2 regions of the Cobetia sp. 3AK genome follow, and region 1 is predicted to be linked to the other one. Evidence: predicted binding sites of a transcription regulator. Region 1 holds the regulator's gene; the other holds the start of a gene.

What was found. Region 1 encodes LexA, which represses DNA repair genes until DNA is damaged. Its sites were predicted from a motif close to TACTGTNTANNTANACAGTA; they were not measured.
Region 2: the regulator LexA is predicted to act here: its motif matches at 4,065-4,084, upstream of ruvC (crossover junction endodeoxyribonuclease RuvC).

The regions. Positions count from the first base shown of each region.
Region 1 covers NZ_JARWKR010000001.1:288,232-295,647, reverse strand. Annotated here, with positions in the region: gene topA (type I DNA topoisomerase) at 1-2,265, shown strand, start outside; gene QD228_RS01260 (DUF6586 family protein) at 2,265-2,744, shown strand; gene QD228_RS01255 (hypothetical protein) at 2,998-3,237, shown strand; gene lexA (transcriptional repressor LexA) at 3,368-3,997, opposite strand; gene QD228_RS01245 (TetR/AcrR family transcriptional regulator) at 4,562-5,239, shown strand; gene QD228_RS01240 (L,D-transpeptidase) at 5,239-5,781, shown strand; gene nagZ (beta-N-acetylhexosaminidase) at 5,984-7,078, shown strand; gene QD228_RS01230 (mechanosensitive ion channel family protein) at 7,126-7,416, shown strand, end outside.
Region 2 covers NZ_JARWKR010000004.1:320,221-327,636, reverse strand. Annotated here, with positions in the region: gene QD228_RS08005 (hypothetical protein) at 1-231, shown strand, start outside; gene QD228_RS08000 (D-2-hydroxyacid dehydrogenase) at 409-1,359, opposite strand; partial or broken gene QD228_RS07995 (FmdB family zinc ribbon protein) at 1,749-1,960, shown strand; gene aspS (aspartate--tRNA ligase) at 2,104-3,891, shown strand; gene ruvC (crossover junction endodeoxyribonuclease RuvC) at 4,141-4,719, shown strand; gene ruvA (Holliday junction branch migration protein RuvA) at 5,128-5,742, shown strand; gene ruvB (Holliday junction branch migration DNA helicase RuvB) at 5,947-6,990, shown strand; gene ybgC (tol-pal system-associated acyl-CoA thioesterase) at 6,987-7,416, shown strand, end outside.

The sequences.
Region 1 (7,416 bases):
GAAGGTGAGGCGATTGCCTGGCACCTGCGCGAGACCATCGGTGGCGACGATACCCGCTACAAGCGCGTGGTGTTCAACGAGATCACCAAGAAGGCGATCACGGCGGCCTTCGATGAGCCGGGCGATCTGAAGATGGACCGCGTGCATGCTCAGCAGGCGCGTCGCTATCTGGATCGTGTCGTCGGTTTCATGGTCTCGCCGCTGCTGTGGGCCAAGGTGGCCCGTGGGCTGTCGGCCGGTCGAGTGCAGTCGGTTGCCGTGCGCTTGATCGTCGAGCGTGAGCGTGAGATCCGTGCCTTCATTCCGGAAGAATTCTGGGATGTGCACGCAGAGCTTGCCGCGACCAGCGGCGAGGCGATCCGTTTCGAACTGGCGCGTCAGGATGGCAAGGCCTTCCGTCCGACCAGCGAGAAGGAAACGCTGGATCGCATCGCGGCGCTGCGTACCGCTCGGCTCGCGATTTCCAATCGCGAAGACAAGCCGACCCGCTCCAAGCCGAATGCCCCCTTCATCACCTCGACCCTGCAGCAGGCGGCCAGCAGTCGTCTCGGCTTCTCGGTCAAGAAGACCATGATGATGGCGCAGCGCCTCTACGAGGCCGGTTACATCACTTACATGCGTACCGACTCGACCAATCTGTCGGCGGACGCGGTGGCCACCGCGCGGGACTTCATCGCTGAGGAATTCGGCGACAACTATCTGCCGCAGGCCGCCAACGTCTACTCCAGCAAGGAAGGCGCCCAGGAAGCTCACGAAGCGATCCGTCCCTCCGAGGTGGCGCGTCGCGCGACGGACCTCACCGGCATGGAGCGTGACGCGGAGCGTCTGTATGAGCTGATCTGGCGTCAGTTCGTCGCCTGCCAGATGGTGCCGGCGGAGTATCTGTCCTCGACCCTGACCATCGAGGTCGATGGCTACGAGCTGCGCGCCAAGGGCCGGGTGCTCAAGTTTGACGGTTATACCCGCGTGATGAAGCCGGCGGGCAAGAAGGAAGAGGACCAGTCACTGCCGGACCTGGCCATCGGCGAGGTGCTGGAGCTGGTCGAGCTGGACCCGCAGCAGCACTTCACCAAGCCGACGGCGCGTTACACCGAAGCCAGTCTGGTCAAGGAGCTGGAGAAGCGCGGCATCGGCCGTCCTTCGACCTATGCGGCCATCATCTCGACCATTCAGGATCGTGGTTACGTGGCGCTGGAAAATCGGCGTTTCTATGCCGAGAAGCTGGGTGACATCGTCACTGATCGTCTCAGTGAATCCTTCAAGGACCTGATGGACTTCGGCTTCACCGCGCGCATGGAAGACTACCTCGATGAGGTGGCCAATGGTCAGCGCAACTGGCGCGAGCTGCTGGATGCCTTCTACGCCGAGTTCAAGGCCGAGCTGGATCACGCCCAGTCAGAAGAGGGCATGCGCCCGAATCAGCCGGTGCCGACCGATATCGCCTGCCCGACCTGTGGTCGCGAGATGCAGATCCGTACCGCCTCCACCGGCGTCTTCCTGGGGTGCTCCGGTTACAACCTTCCGCCCAAGGAGCGCTGCAAGACCACCATCGACCTGTTGCCGGGGGATGAGGCGGTCGCCGCTGACGCGGATGAGAATGCCGAGACCGATGCACTGCGTGCCAAGCGCCGTTGTCCGATCTGCGCCACGGCCATGGACAGCTATCTGATCGACGAGCAGCGCAAGCTGCACGTCTGCGGCAACAGCCCGGACTGCGTGGGACATGAAGTCGAGCAGGGTCAGTTCCGCATCAAGGGCTACGATGGACCGGTGATCGAGTGCGACAAGTGCGGTGCCGACATGCAGCTCAAGACCGGGCGTTTCGGCAAGTACTTCGGCTGCACCAACGAGGATTGCAAGAACACCCGCAAGCTGCTCAAGTCCGGGGAGGTCGCGCCGCCGAAGATGGACCCGATCCCCATGCCGGAACTTGCCTGCGTGAAGGTCGAGGATCACTACGTGCTGCGTGATGGCGCCAGTGGCCTGTTCCTTGCCGCCAGTCAGTTCCCCAAGAATCGCGAGACGCGTCCGCCGCTGGTCAGCGAGCTCAAGGCGCATGCCGACGAGCTGCCGGAGAAGTATCACTTCATCCTCAAGGCGCCGGAGAAAGACCCCGATGGCCGCCCGACGCAGATTCGTTTCTCGCGCAAGGCCAAGGAGCAGTTCGTGATGACGGACGAGGATGGCAAGGCGACGGGGTGGAAGGCGACCTTCGACAACGGCCGTTGGGTCGTCGAGGACAAGCGCAAGGGAGCCAAGAGCTGATGAGCCAGCGTGGCCGCACCAATCAACTGCTGTATCAGGCCGAGTTGCTGCTGGAGCAGACGGCCGTCGCGACGCGTGATGAGCATGCCGTCGCACGGCGCATGGCCGGTGAGGAAGGGGCGCTGGCGTTGATGGAGCTGGCATTGGCCTCGTTGATCGAGGAGTGCGCCGCGTCGGCACGCTGGCCTGAGGTCGGCTGGCGCGAGCGGCTGGCCACACCGCCGACTCCCGTGGCGGAAATCGAGCAGTTGCGAAGCCTGCAGGCGCAGCCGGACAGTTGGTTGAGCCAGCTGGTGGCCGATATCACGCGTCTGCATGAAGAGGGCGGTGCTGCCCGGCGTGAGGAAGGCCAGGCGCGTGGCGATGGTCTCATCATCGCCGCGGCGGCCAATGCGCCTCTGGCAGAGCGTCTCGCCACGGCAGTCAGCGCCATGAAGGCGTTGCTGTCACACCTTCGCGAGTCGAATGTGGAGTGGTAGCGTCGCGCCTTGCCTGACCCGAAGGCGCTGGCATGTCACGCACCTGTCATTCAGGTGACGCCCTGGCATGACGGGTGCTAGACTGGCGGCATTGTGGCAAGCCCTGCATTCTCCGGTACGACCATGGCTCTGGCTGTGGTCGTACTTTTTTCTGCATTGTCGCCAGTGACTGCAAGTCGCAGGGCCTGCCCGCCGTCAAGCTGACGATCACAACGACGCCGGTATCCTCAGGATGCCGTGCAGGAGGAATGACGTGTCCGATCCCGCCGTACTTGAAATCGTGCAAATGGAAGATGGGGAAGTGATCCTGCGTGCCGCCGAGAGTGAAGGTGAGCCACTTCTCAGTATCCGCATCTCCGATGAAGCTGCCGATCTGCTGCGTGACAATCGCTTCGAGGTCGCGCGTGAGATGATCGACCACGCCATCACCCGCACCCGCCTGTGGGATGGCGAGGATGATGAAGACGAGCAGTCGGAAGGCATGGTGCACTGAGCACTTCCCGCATGTCTGCCTGTCACGAAAAAACCCGCCAATCGGCGGGTTTTTTCGTGGATGCCCTGATGGCGACAATCGTCATCTGCGCGTCAGCGCTGTGAGGTCAGACTGCCTGCGAGCCTTGAGATCAGTGCAGGCCGCCATCGCGGATCACGCCCACGCCGAGGCCCTCGATTTCCAGGCTGTCCGTGCGCAGATCCACCTTGATGGGAGCGAAGTCCTCGTTCTCGGCTTCCAGCCATACGTAATGGCCATCGCGACGGAAGCGCTTCACCGTCACTTCATCTCCCAGACGCGCCACCACGATCTGTCCGTCACGCACGCTGCTCGTGCGGTGCACGGCCAGCAGGTCACCTTCCAGAATGCCGACATCCTTCATCGAGACCCCGCGCACGCGCAGCAGATAGTCGGCGGCAGGCGAGAAGTAGTCACTGGGCAGCGGGCAATGGCGATCGATATGCTGGCTGGCCAGGATAGGGCTGCCAGCGGCCACTTCCCCGATGACCGGCAGGCCCTGCTCGCTATCCTCTTCCGCCTCTGCCAGAGACGGCACGCGGATGCCCCGCGAGGTGCCCGGCACCATCTCGATGGCTCCCTTGCGCTTCAGGGCACGCAGATGCTCTTCCGCGGCATTCGGTGAGCGAAAGCCCAGTGCCTGGGCGATTTCGGCACGCGTTGGCGGATAGCCTGAGGACTTGATGGTCTTGATGATGAAATCGAAGACATCCTGCTGGCGCGGAGTAAGCGGCTGAGTCATGGGCATTGCCTTTGGCCTGGGCGGCATCTGAGCTGACGGCACGGGGTGTGCATCCATACAACTGTCATTGTATCCAGTCATGGCGGTCATGCAAGGCATCGTGGGTGCTTTGGCAGCAACGTTGCCGGCATCTTCGTCGACATCGACATGCTGACGCGAGACAGCGGGTGTCCGGGACGCCCCATGACCATCCCGTCCCCGAATGTCCCGCGTGAATGCGCGTCCTGCCGGTCTTGGCTGTCGAGTGTTTGAAACAACCAGCAATTGCCAGTCATGGCATGGACAGCTAGAATTATCTTGTTTCAAACGAATGTTCGTCGGGCGCATCCGGCTACCGGTACACAGGCCCTGTGTGTCCTGTGCGTCTGTCCTGTGCTCGGGATACGGCTCGTGGCAGCCTCCGCCTCGGAGTCGCTGCCTGACACGCGGTGCGTGAAGACCGACATGTCGTTTGATTGACCTGCATGAGAAGAGTCGCCCCCCGGGCCACGGCCTTGCCGTTGTCCGGGGGGACAAGGACTCCCGTGCCCCCTCGTGATTGATCACCTGACAAGGCATCCGCCCATGGCCCAGACCGATACCGTTACCCGTATCCTCGATACCGCCGAGGTCCTGTTCGCCGAGCGAGGCTTCGCCGAAACCTCGCTGCGCAATATCACCAGCAAGGCCAAGGTCAACCTGGCGGCGGTCAATTATCACTTCGGCTCAAAGAAGTCATTGATCCAGGCAGTGTTCGCCCGCTATCTCGACCCCTTCAGCGAGCGTTTCCATGCGGCACTCGACAGTGTCGAGCAGCAGCATGCCGGTCGTCAGGTGCCGCTGGAAACGCTGCTGGAAGTGATGGCGCGCACGGTGCTTGAGGTGCCGGCCGAGCGCAACAGCCTGCGTACCTTCATGCGCCTGCTCGGGCTTGCCTATACCCAGGGGCAGGGCCACATGCGCCGCTACATTCGCGAGCATTACGGCACGGTCTTCAGCCGCTTCGCCGAGCTCCTGAAGCTTGCGACGCCGGACCTGCCAGACAACGAGCGCTTCTGGCGTCTGCACTTCATGCTCGGCAGCGTGATCTTCACCTTCTCGGGACTGGACGCACTGCGCGATATCGAAGAGGCCGAATACGGCCATCACACCAGTGTGCGCGAGCTGATCCAGCACATGCGTCCGGTGGTGGTGGCGGCGATGGCGGCTCCGCTGCCGGCCTCGCTCGGAGATGGTGAAGCGGTCACCCAGGCGGCCAGCTGATGGCTTGCTGGGTCTGCGTGGATCTCACCCGCCAGCGTCTCGAGATACGCAATGACGCGCCCAGTGGCAGTCGTGATGCGCCGCCCCCCGCGGCTGACCCTGACACGCTGGTGCATGCCTGTGCGATCTCCAGCGGCCTCAACGGTATCGGCGAGCTCGATGGCAGCGGTTGCACGCCGACCGGCTGGCATGTGGTTCGCGCCGCGATCGGGGAGGGCAATCCGCGTGGTGCCGTCTATCGTGGGCGGCGCTTCACGGGAGAGGTGTTCACGCCTCGACTGGCCGCCGAGCACCCCGAACGCGACTGGATCCTGACGCGTATCCTGTGGCTCAGCGGTCGTGAGCCCGGCATCAACCGTGGCCGCAACGCGGCGGGACAGCGCGTCGACAGCCTGCGGCGCTACATCTACTTCCATGGCACGCCGTCCAGCGAGCCGATGGGCACCCCGGCCTCCCATGGGTGCATTCGTCTGCGCGATGAGGATCTGCTGTGCCTTTACCGGCATGCGCCGGCCGGAACGCCAGTGCTGTTGCACGCCTGACGCTGCGTTGCCTGGCGGCTGGTGCTCGCGACTGTTCGAGTCGCGCTCAGTCGGCTAGAATTGCGCCTTTCCTCGCGCCGGCCGCCTGTCCTGAGGCTTGTCTTCCAGGCTGCCGAGCCCCGTAACGACATGAAACCCTGCCGTGCGTGCCATGCCTTGCAGCGCATGACACGGCCAGCAGGCCATGGACAGGAAGGATGTCATGACACAGCCATTGGGCTCCGTAATGCTCGACGTCGAGGGGCATACCCTCACGTCTGACGAACGTGAACTACTGGCACGCCCCGCCGTCGGCGGCGTCATCCTGTTTGCGCGCAACTGTGCTTCTCCCGAGCAGGTGCTGGCGCTGTGCGGTGAGATCCGCCGCGTCAATCCACATCTGTTGATCGCCATCGATCAGGAAGGCGGACGGGTGCAACGGCTGCGCGAAGGCGTGACCCGCCTGCCGCCGATGCGCGCCCTGGCACATTGCTGCCTGGGACGTGACTGTGACGGCTGCGGTGATGATGCCCAGTCGTCAGGGCTCGGGTTTGCCCGTGACGCCGGCTGGTTGCTGGGCATGGAGATGGCCGCCATTGGCTGCGACATCACCTTCGCGCCGGTATTGGATATCGATGTCGCGGGTTCCACCATCATCGGCGACCGCAGTTTCGGGACGACTCCCGAGGACGTGATTGCCGTCGGGACCGCCTTCATCGAGGGCCTGCGCGAAGCTGGTATGGCAGCGGTCGGCAAGCATTATCCCGGTCATGGTGGCATCGCGGCGGATACCCACCGCGAGCGCGTGATCGACCCCCGCCCCTTCCGCGAGCTGCGCGAGCATGATCTCAAGCCCTTCGCGGCGCTGGCGGATCGCCTGGGTGGCGTGATGCCGGCTCATGTCATCTATCCCGACTTCGATGCGCGCCCCGCCGGCTTCTCGCCAAGCTGGCTGGGACTGCTGCGTGAGGAGTTCGGTTTCAAGGGTGCCATCTTCTCCGATGACCTGGGCATGGCGGCTGCCGTGGCCGAGGGCGAGCCGGAAGTGCGCGCTCGTCTGGCACTGGATGCCGGCTGCGACATGGCGCTGGTGTGCAATGATCCCGCCGCCGCACGTGCCGTGCTCGACAGCCTCGATGGGGATGAGCAGCGCAATGCCGGCAAGCGTCAGGCGCGTCTGCGCTACGGGCGCGCCCGCCCGACGCTCGAGGGCCTTGCGGGGCTGTCTCGCTGGCGGCGTACCCATGCACGTCTCGAGGCGCTGGCGGCCAGTCAGCCGCTCGAGCAGGTGGCCATGCCATCGGGCTTGGCTGAATGAGCCAGCCTTGAGGGGCTTTTCCTCCAGACGTCACCCAAGGACTCCACATGGCTGAGAAATCCGCCACCGAGGCGGCTGCCGACAAGCTGGCGGCGCCTGCCGAAGAGATGATCAATCACTGGGTCGAGCCGCTGCGCAACTGGGTGGAGCAGACCTTCGGTCTGCCACTCTGGGGGATCAACCTCGCCCTGGTGCTGGTGGCCGTGGTCGTGCTGCATCTGAGCGAGCGCATTCTGCTCAGTCGCCTGGCCGTGCATGCCGAGAAGAGTCGCAACCTGTGGGATGACGCGCTGCTGCATGGGCTGCGCCATCCGCTGTCTCTGTGGCTCTACAGCATG
Region 2 (7,416 bases), on a different contig from region 1:
GCGCATTCTGATCTAACGGTTGAACCGGGCATCGAGCCGCAAGGCGGCGAGGGCCATGCGGCATCGTCGGCGAGTCGGCATGACGAGGATCAGGCGGCGGATGCCATTGATTGGGTATTGCTCATCTCGCGCGGGCGGGTAGTGACGTGGGATGCCGAAGGCCACCCCGTCAAGGCCGCTGGCATGCATATCCGTATCGACAGATCTTCATTTGCCAGCCACCTGCGCTGAGCGAACTCAAGAGTGATCTCAGGCTAGCTGCCATCGATGTCGCGTCACTCCTCTTGAATGACGCGGCAATCCCGGCACCAGAAGGGGCCAGATGCCTTGCGCATCTGGCCCCTTCTGGTGTCTATCCATGCCTCTGCCAGCGGGCGGGCATCGGAGTGCAGCCCCCTCGTCCATGTCTCAGACGTTTTCGCCGAGATAGGCCTCGATATTGGCAAGACTCAGATCCAGTATGTTCTGACGCGCTTCACGACTGATCCAGGCATTGTGGGGCGTGACGATGAGGTTCCATCCGGCCTCAGACGCCGTGCGGCCGTCAGCCAGCGCTGTCAGCAGGGCATGGCCTTCCCGGGGCGGTTCCTCCGGCAGGCTGTCGACGGCCAGTCCACCGAGGTGCCCACGCTTCAAGGCGGCAAGTGCAGCCTCTTCATCGATGATGCCACCGCGTGCACAGTTGATGAGCAGGGCACCGGGCTTCAGCAACGCCAGGGCCTGCTCGTCGATCAGATGGTGTGTCTCAGGCGTCAGTGGGCAGTGCAGGCTGATGACGTCCGCTTCAGGCAGGAGGTGTTTCAGGCTCGGTCGTTGAGACGTCGACTCACTGCCCGGGCGCGCGGCGAAGGTGACGCGCATGTCGAATGCCTCTGCCAACCTGCCCACGGCAGTCCCCAGCTCTCCCTTGCCGACGATCACCAGATGCTTGCCGGCCAGCTGCAGGGTGGGGCGGCCCATCAGGCAGAAGGTATTGCTGCGCTGCCATTCACCTCTCGCGACATCTCCCTGGTAGCCAGGCAGTTGTCCGGCCAGTGCCAGCATCAACATCCAGGTGTGCTGTGCGACAGAGGCGGTGCCATAGGCTGCGACGTTCATGACGCGTATGCCTTGCGCCCTTGCCGCTTCCATGTCGATGTTGTTGGTGCCGGTGGCCATGACGGCGATCAGCTTCAATGCCGGCAGGGCCTCCAGATGCTGCGCCTCCAGGCGTACCTTGTTGACCAGCACGATCTCGGCACCCTCCAGACGCTCCACGACCTGCTCGGGCAACGTGGCATCATGGCAGACCAGCCCATTGACCCGGTCCTTCAGGCGGCTGAAGTCAAGGCCGTCGCCAAGTGATGCCATGTCGAGCATCACGGCCTGCGGGCCAGCATCAGCACCAGCGGAAGCAGTAGGGGGAGTTGCAGATGCGAGTTGGGGATCAGACATCGGTGTCCTCATGACGTGAGACGGCCGGGTGGCAGTGAATGAGGCCTGACCCTGGCCGGGCATGACGGCGCATTGCCGGGAATCTATCGAGGTGTTGCCCCGCAAGGGGCCGAGCACGCTATAATGTGGCCCTTTCGCTTTGACTTGAAAGACGTTCAACTGGCCTTATTGTACGCGTTCCGAAGCCGTGCTTGAGATGTCACTCATATTGATGTCTCCGGCACGTCTGATGCAAGGGCGCCGCAAGGCATAACATTGTCATGGTCCGCGACTCGCATTCTTGCGCTCGGGACCAGTATCGTCAGGAAAAAACCATGCCGATCTATGAATACCACTGCAAGGCCTGTGGCCATCGGATGGACAAGTTGCAGAAGATCAGCGCCGCGCCGCTGACGGAATGTCCGGAATGCAAGACGGACCAGCTGGAAAAGCCGGTTTCCGTCTGGCGGGCAGTGGCTGGTACGAAACGGATTTCAAGTCCGGCAGCAAGAAGAATCTGGCCGGAGGTGGCGATAGCTCGTCCTGATGTCTCCCGTCATCAGGCCAGCTGTCATGCCTGCCATCCATGTGCAAGGTCATGCATGAGTGGCAGGCATCTCCAGCGTCAGGCCCTCTGAGACAGACGCGCACCAGTGCGTCGATCACGAATTTGAGCAACAAGGAATCAACATGCGCAGCCACTATTGCGGCAAACTGAACGAGACCCTGATCGATCAGGATGTCACTCTGTGCGGGTGGGTGCACCGCCGTCGCGACCACGGTGGCGTCATCTTCCTCGACATGCGCGACCGTGACGGTATCGCCCAGATCGTCGTCGATCCGGACACCGTCGATGCCTTCGCCACTGCAGACAAGGCGCGCAGCGAGTATGTCCTGCGCATCAAGGGCCGTATTCGCATGCGCCCGGAAGGCACCCAGAACCCGAACATGCCGACAGGCATGATCGAAGTGCTGGCCAAGGATGTCGAAGTGCTCAACACCGCACAGACGCCGCCGTTCCAGCTGGACGACCACAACAAGGTCGGTGAGGAAGTTCGCCTCAAGTATCGTTATGTCGACCTGCGTCGTCCGGACATGATCGACAAGCTGCGCCTGCGTTCACGCATCACCCACAGCGTACGTGCCCAGCTGGAAGCCCTGGGCTTCCTCGACATCGAAACCCCGATTCTCACGCGTGCCACGCCGGAAGGGGCACGTGACTATCTGGTGCCGAGCCGCACCTATGCCGGCAGCTTCTTCGCGCTGCCGCAGTCTCCGCAGCTGTTCAAGCAGCTGTTGATGGTCGCCGGTGTCGATCGTTACTACCAGATCGCCAAGTGCTTCCGTGACGAGGATCTGCGCGCCGATCGTCAGCCGGAATTCACCCAGATCGACCTCGAGGCCAGCTTCGTCGACGAGAAGGACATCATGGGCATGACCGAGACCATGATCCGTGGTCTCTACAAGGAAGTGCTGGATGTCGAGCTGGGCGACTTCCCGACCATGCCGTATTCCGAAGCCATGCAGCGCTTCGGTTCCGACAAGCCGGACCTGCGCATCCCGCTGGAGCTGGTCGATGTCGATGACCTGATGAGCGGTGTGGACTTCAAGGTCTTCTCCGGCCCGGCCAAGGATGACAAGGGCCGTGTCGCCGCGCTGCGTGTGCCGGGCGGTGCCAGTCTGTCACGCAAGGAAATCGACGCCTACACCAAGTTCGTCGGCATCTACGGTGCCAAGGGTTTGGCGTGGATCAAGGTCAACGAGCGTGCCAAGGGCATCGAGGGTCTGCAGTCGCCGATCGTCAAGTTCATGGAAGACGTCGTGGATGACGTGCTGGACCGCTGTGGCGCCGTCGATGGCGACATCGTGTTCTTCGGTGCCGACAAGGCCAACATCGTGGCCGAGGCCATCGGTGCGCTGCGCGTCAAGCTGGGCGAAGACCTCAACCTCTACACCCGCGAATGGGCACCGCTGTGGGTCGTCGACTTCCCGATGTTCGAAGCCGATGCCAATGGCCGCCTGAGCGCGCTGCACCACCCGTTCACCGCGCCGTCCTGCACCCCGGAAGAACTCAAGGCCGATCCGGAAGCGGCACTGTCTCGCGCCTATGACATGGTCATCAACGGCACTGAGCTGGGTGGCGGTTCCATTCGTATCCACGACCAGGCCATGCAGCGTACCGTGTTTGAAGTGCTGGGCATCGGCGAGGAGGAAGCGGAAGAGAAGTTCGGCTTCCTGCTCGACGCGCTCAAGTTCGGCGCGCCGCCCCATGGTGGTCTGGCCTTCGGTCTCGACCGTCTGGTCATGCTGATGACCGGCGCCAAGACCATTCGTGAAGTCATCGCCTTCCCGAAGACCCAGAGCGCTGGCTGCATGATGACCGACGCCCCGGGGGAAGTCAGCGGTGAGCAGCTCAAGGAGCTGAACATCCGTCTGCGTCAGAAGGTCAAGGTTGAAGAGGAAGGCGGTCAGGCCTGATCCAGGCGAATGACCCCGGGGTGATCAACCTCTCCTGACAGGCGCCATCAGCGCCCGGGAGAGGGGGAGTCCCGCGCAAGCGGGCAAGTGACCCCCGGCAAGGCGGTGTGAGACTGTTACCTGCAGATGATGCAGGCAATGACAGTGTCGCACCGCCTTTTTTGTGGCATTGTGGCTGGTTATATACACAGTAAGCAGGAAAGACGACAGGGATGGAGAGGCAATGAGTGTGAGACGTGAGGCGGTGGCATGATCATTCTTGGCATTGATCCGGGGTCACGCCTGACCGGTTACGGCGTACTGGACGTCTCGGCGGCTCAGCCCCGCTATGTGGACAGTGGCTGCATCCGCATGTCCCAGGTCAGCCTCGACCAGCGGTTGGCGCAGATCTACGCCGGTATCAGTGAAGTGATTGCCATGCATCGCCCGGCGGAGTTCGCCATCGAGCAGGTCTTCATGTCCAAGAATGCCGACTCCGCGCTCAAGCTCGGTCAGGCACGTGGGGCAGCCATCGTGTGTGCGGCGAACCACGGCCTGCCGGTATCAGAGTATGGGCCGCGACAGATCAAGCAGGCTGTCACGGGATCGGGTGCAGCAGACAAGGCGCAGGTCCAGCATATGGTGACCCATACGCTCAAGCTCTCTGCAACGCCTCAGGCGGATGCCGCGGATGCTCTGGCCATCGCGCTGACACATTGCTTTGCACGCATGCGACTGACCCCGAGCAGCGCGCAGCTGGAGGCGTTGGGCCTGGGGGCGGGTGCAGGGCGCAAGAGTACCCGCGCACGACGCAGCAGTAGCTGGCGTGACTTTGAACCGGGCAAATGAGGTGTCTGCCGGTCACGTAGGGTCTGAAGAGTGTCTGGTCAGGGGCTGAAGAGAGTGGGGAGTAGACTCCGGCGTGTGCCGAAGACGGCCTCTACAGGCGAGAAGTGACAAGCCCGCTTGCGCCAGATACGCTATCGTTATCAATAAATTCCAATTTTTCAGTCACTTGTAGGCTTGTTTTCACGATGTCAGGCAGCATCTTGCGTTCTGCTGGCATCCGCATGCTGCCTGCATCTGGCCTCATGGCAACAAGTGACTGTCAGATTCATGCGACAAAATCGTCGTGACACTCGGACATGCCGCCTGCACGTTATCTTTGGTAGGCTTGCCCGCATCGCAACAACCCGTGCCGCCTGACACCTGATGTGATGAGCAGGCGGCACTGAAGACTCAAGGACAGCCCGAAACATGATTGGACGTCTGACCGGGCGTTTGCTCGAAAAGCAGCCGCCTCATCTGGTACTCGATGTACAAGGTGTGGGCTATGAACTTGAAGCCTCCATGAATACCTTGCTGGGTCTGCCGGCTGTCGGGGAGGACTGTCAGCTGTTCACCCATCTGGTCGTGCGTGAAGACGCCCAGTTGCTCTATGGCTTCGGCAAGGAGCCGGAGCGTCGTCTGTTCCGGGAATTGATCAAGATTTCCGGGGTCGGGCCGCGCTTGGCGCTGGCGATTCTCTCGGGAATGGAGCAGGCCGATTTCATTCGCTGCGTGCACGACGAAGACAGTCGGGCACTGACTCGCTTGCCCGGCGTCGGCAAGAAGACGGCGGACCGCCTGATCATCGAGATGCGCGACCGGCTCAAGCATTGGACGATTCCGCAGGACGATGGTCTGTCGGAAATGGCGCGCGCTTCGCAGCCACAGCCGCCGGTTACCCATCCCCTGGCCGACGCCGAAGCCGCTCTGGTCGCGCTGGGCTACAAGCCGGTCGAGGCGGCCAAGATGCTCTCGGGACTCGAGACAGGTGCCTCCACGGAAGCCCTCATCAAGGCGGCGTTGGCCCGCAAGATGGCCAGCTAGCGCACGTGTCTCGTGCCTGATAGCGTGAATGACAGAATAGGCACGATCTGATTGGATTTATTGACTAGGGAATGGCCGGCGACTGGGGTAGAAAGTGCGCGCTTGATTGCATTGGCGCAAGATCATTTCACTGCCTCGGTCTCACCGCCTCTCGCCACATGATTCATGTCTGCAGCATGAGTCATCAGGAGCTGAGCAAGCATCATGATGGAGTCGGATCGACTGATCTCCGCGGCCACGCATGATCCGGAAGAACGGATCGATCGCGCCAATCGGCCGCGAACGTTGAATGAGTATATCGGTCAGCCGATCGTGCGCGAGCAGATGGAAATCTTCATCAGTGCCGCTCGCGGTCGTGGCGATAGCCTGGATCACACCCTGGTATTCGGGCCCCCGGGACTTGGCAAGACCACTCTGGCACACATCATTGCCAGTGAGATGAGCGTGGACATCAAGTCGACGTCCGGACCGGTTCTGGAGCGGGCAGGTGACCTGGCCGCCATGCTGACGAATCTTCAGGAAGGCGATGTACTGTTCATCGACGAGATCCATCGCCTGTCACCGGCGGTCGAGGAAGTGCTGTATCCGGCGATGGAGGATTATCAGCTGGATATCATGATCGGTGAGGGCCCGGCTGCCCGCTCGATCAAGCTGGAACTGCCACGATTCACTCTGGTGGGGGCGACGACCCGGGCTGGTCTGTTGACCGCGCCCCTGCGAGATCGCTTCGGAATCGTTCAGCGCCTCGAGTTCTACGATATCGAGTCGCTGACCGGTATCGTCTCGCGCAGTGCGAAGCTGTCAGGCATGGAAGTGGAGATGGATGGCGCGCGCGAGATCGCACGACGCTCGCGAGGGACGCCGCGTATCGCCAATCGGCTGCTGCGGCGGGTGCGTGACTTTACCGAGGTGCGCGGCGATGGCCGTCTGACGCTGGATGTCGCGGACAAGGCGCTCAACATGCTCAATGTGGATAGCCACGGGCTGGATCATATGGATCGCCGGTTGCTGCTGTCGATGATCGAGAAGTTCGATGGCGGGCCCGTCGGTGTGGATTCGCTGGCGGCCGCCATCGGCGAGGAGCGCGATACCATCGAAGATGTGCTGGAGCCCTATCTGATTCAGCAGGGCTTCATGATGCGAACGGCGCGTGGGCGCGTGGTGACCAGTTCCGCCTATCAGCATTTCGGCATCACACCGCGTGAGACCCAGGCGCGTCTGACGCCGGGTGGGCAGGAGGACGCATGATGTCGTCTCTGCAGACATCCAGACCCGGCGAGGAAACGTTGACTGAGCAGACGGGCGATTTTCATCATGCGGTGCGGGTCTATATCGAGGATACCGATGCGGGTGGCATCGTCTATTACGTCAATTACCTGCGCTTCATGGAGCGCGCACGCAGTGAATGGCTGCGCGCACGTGGCTATTCCCAGCAGACACTTCTGGAGCGCGGTATCCAGCTTGTCGTGCACAGTGTGGCCAGTCGCTATCATCGTCCTGCGAGACTGGATGATCTGCTTCAAGTCACGGCAACGGCAGGTGAATTGCGTGGCGCGCGCCTTGTCTTTCATCAACAGGTGATGAAGGACGGGGTGATGTTGAGTGATGCCGAGGTGGTGATTGCCTGTGTCGATGCCAGCACATTGCGTCCGCGTCGATGGCCAGTGGAATTGC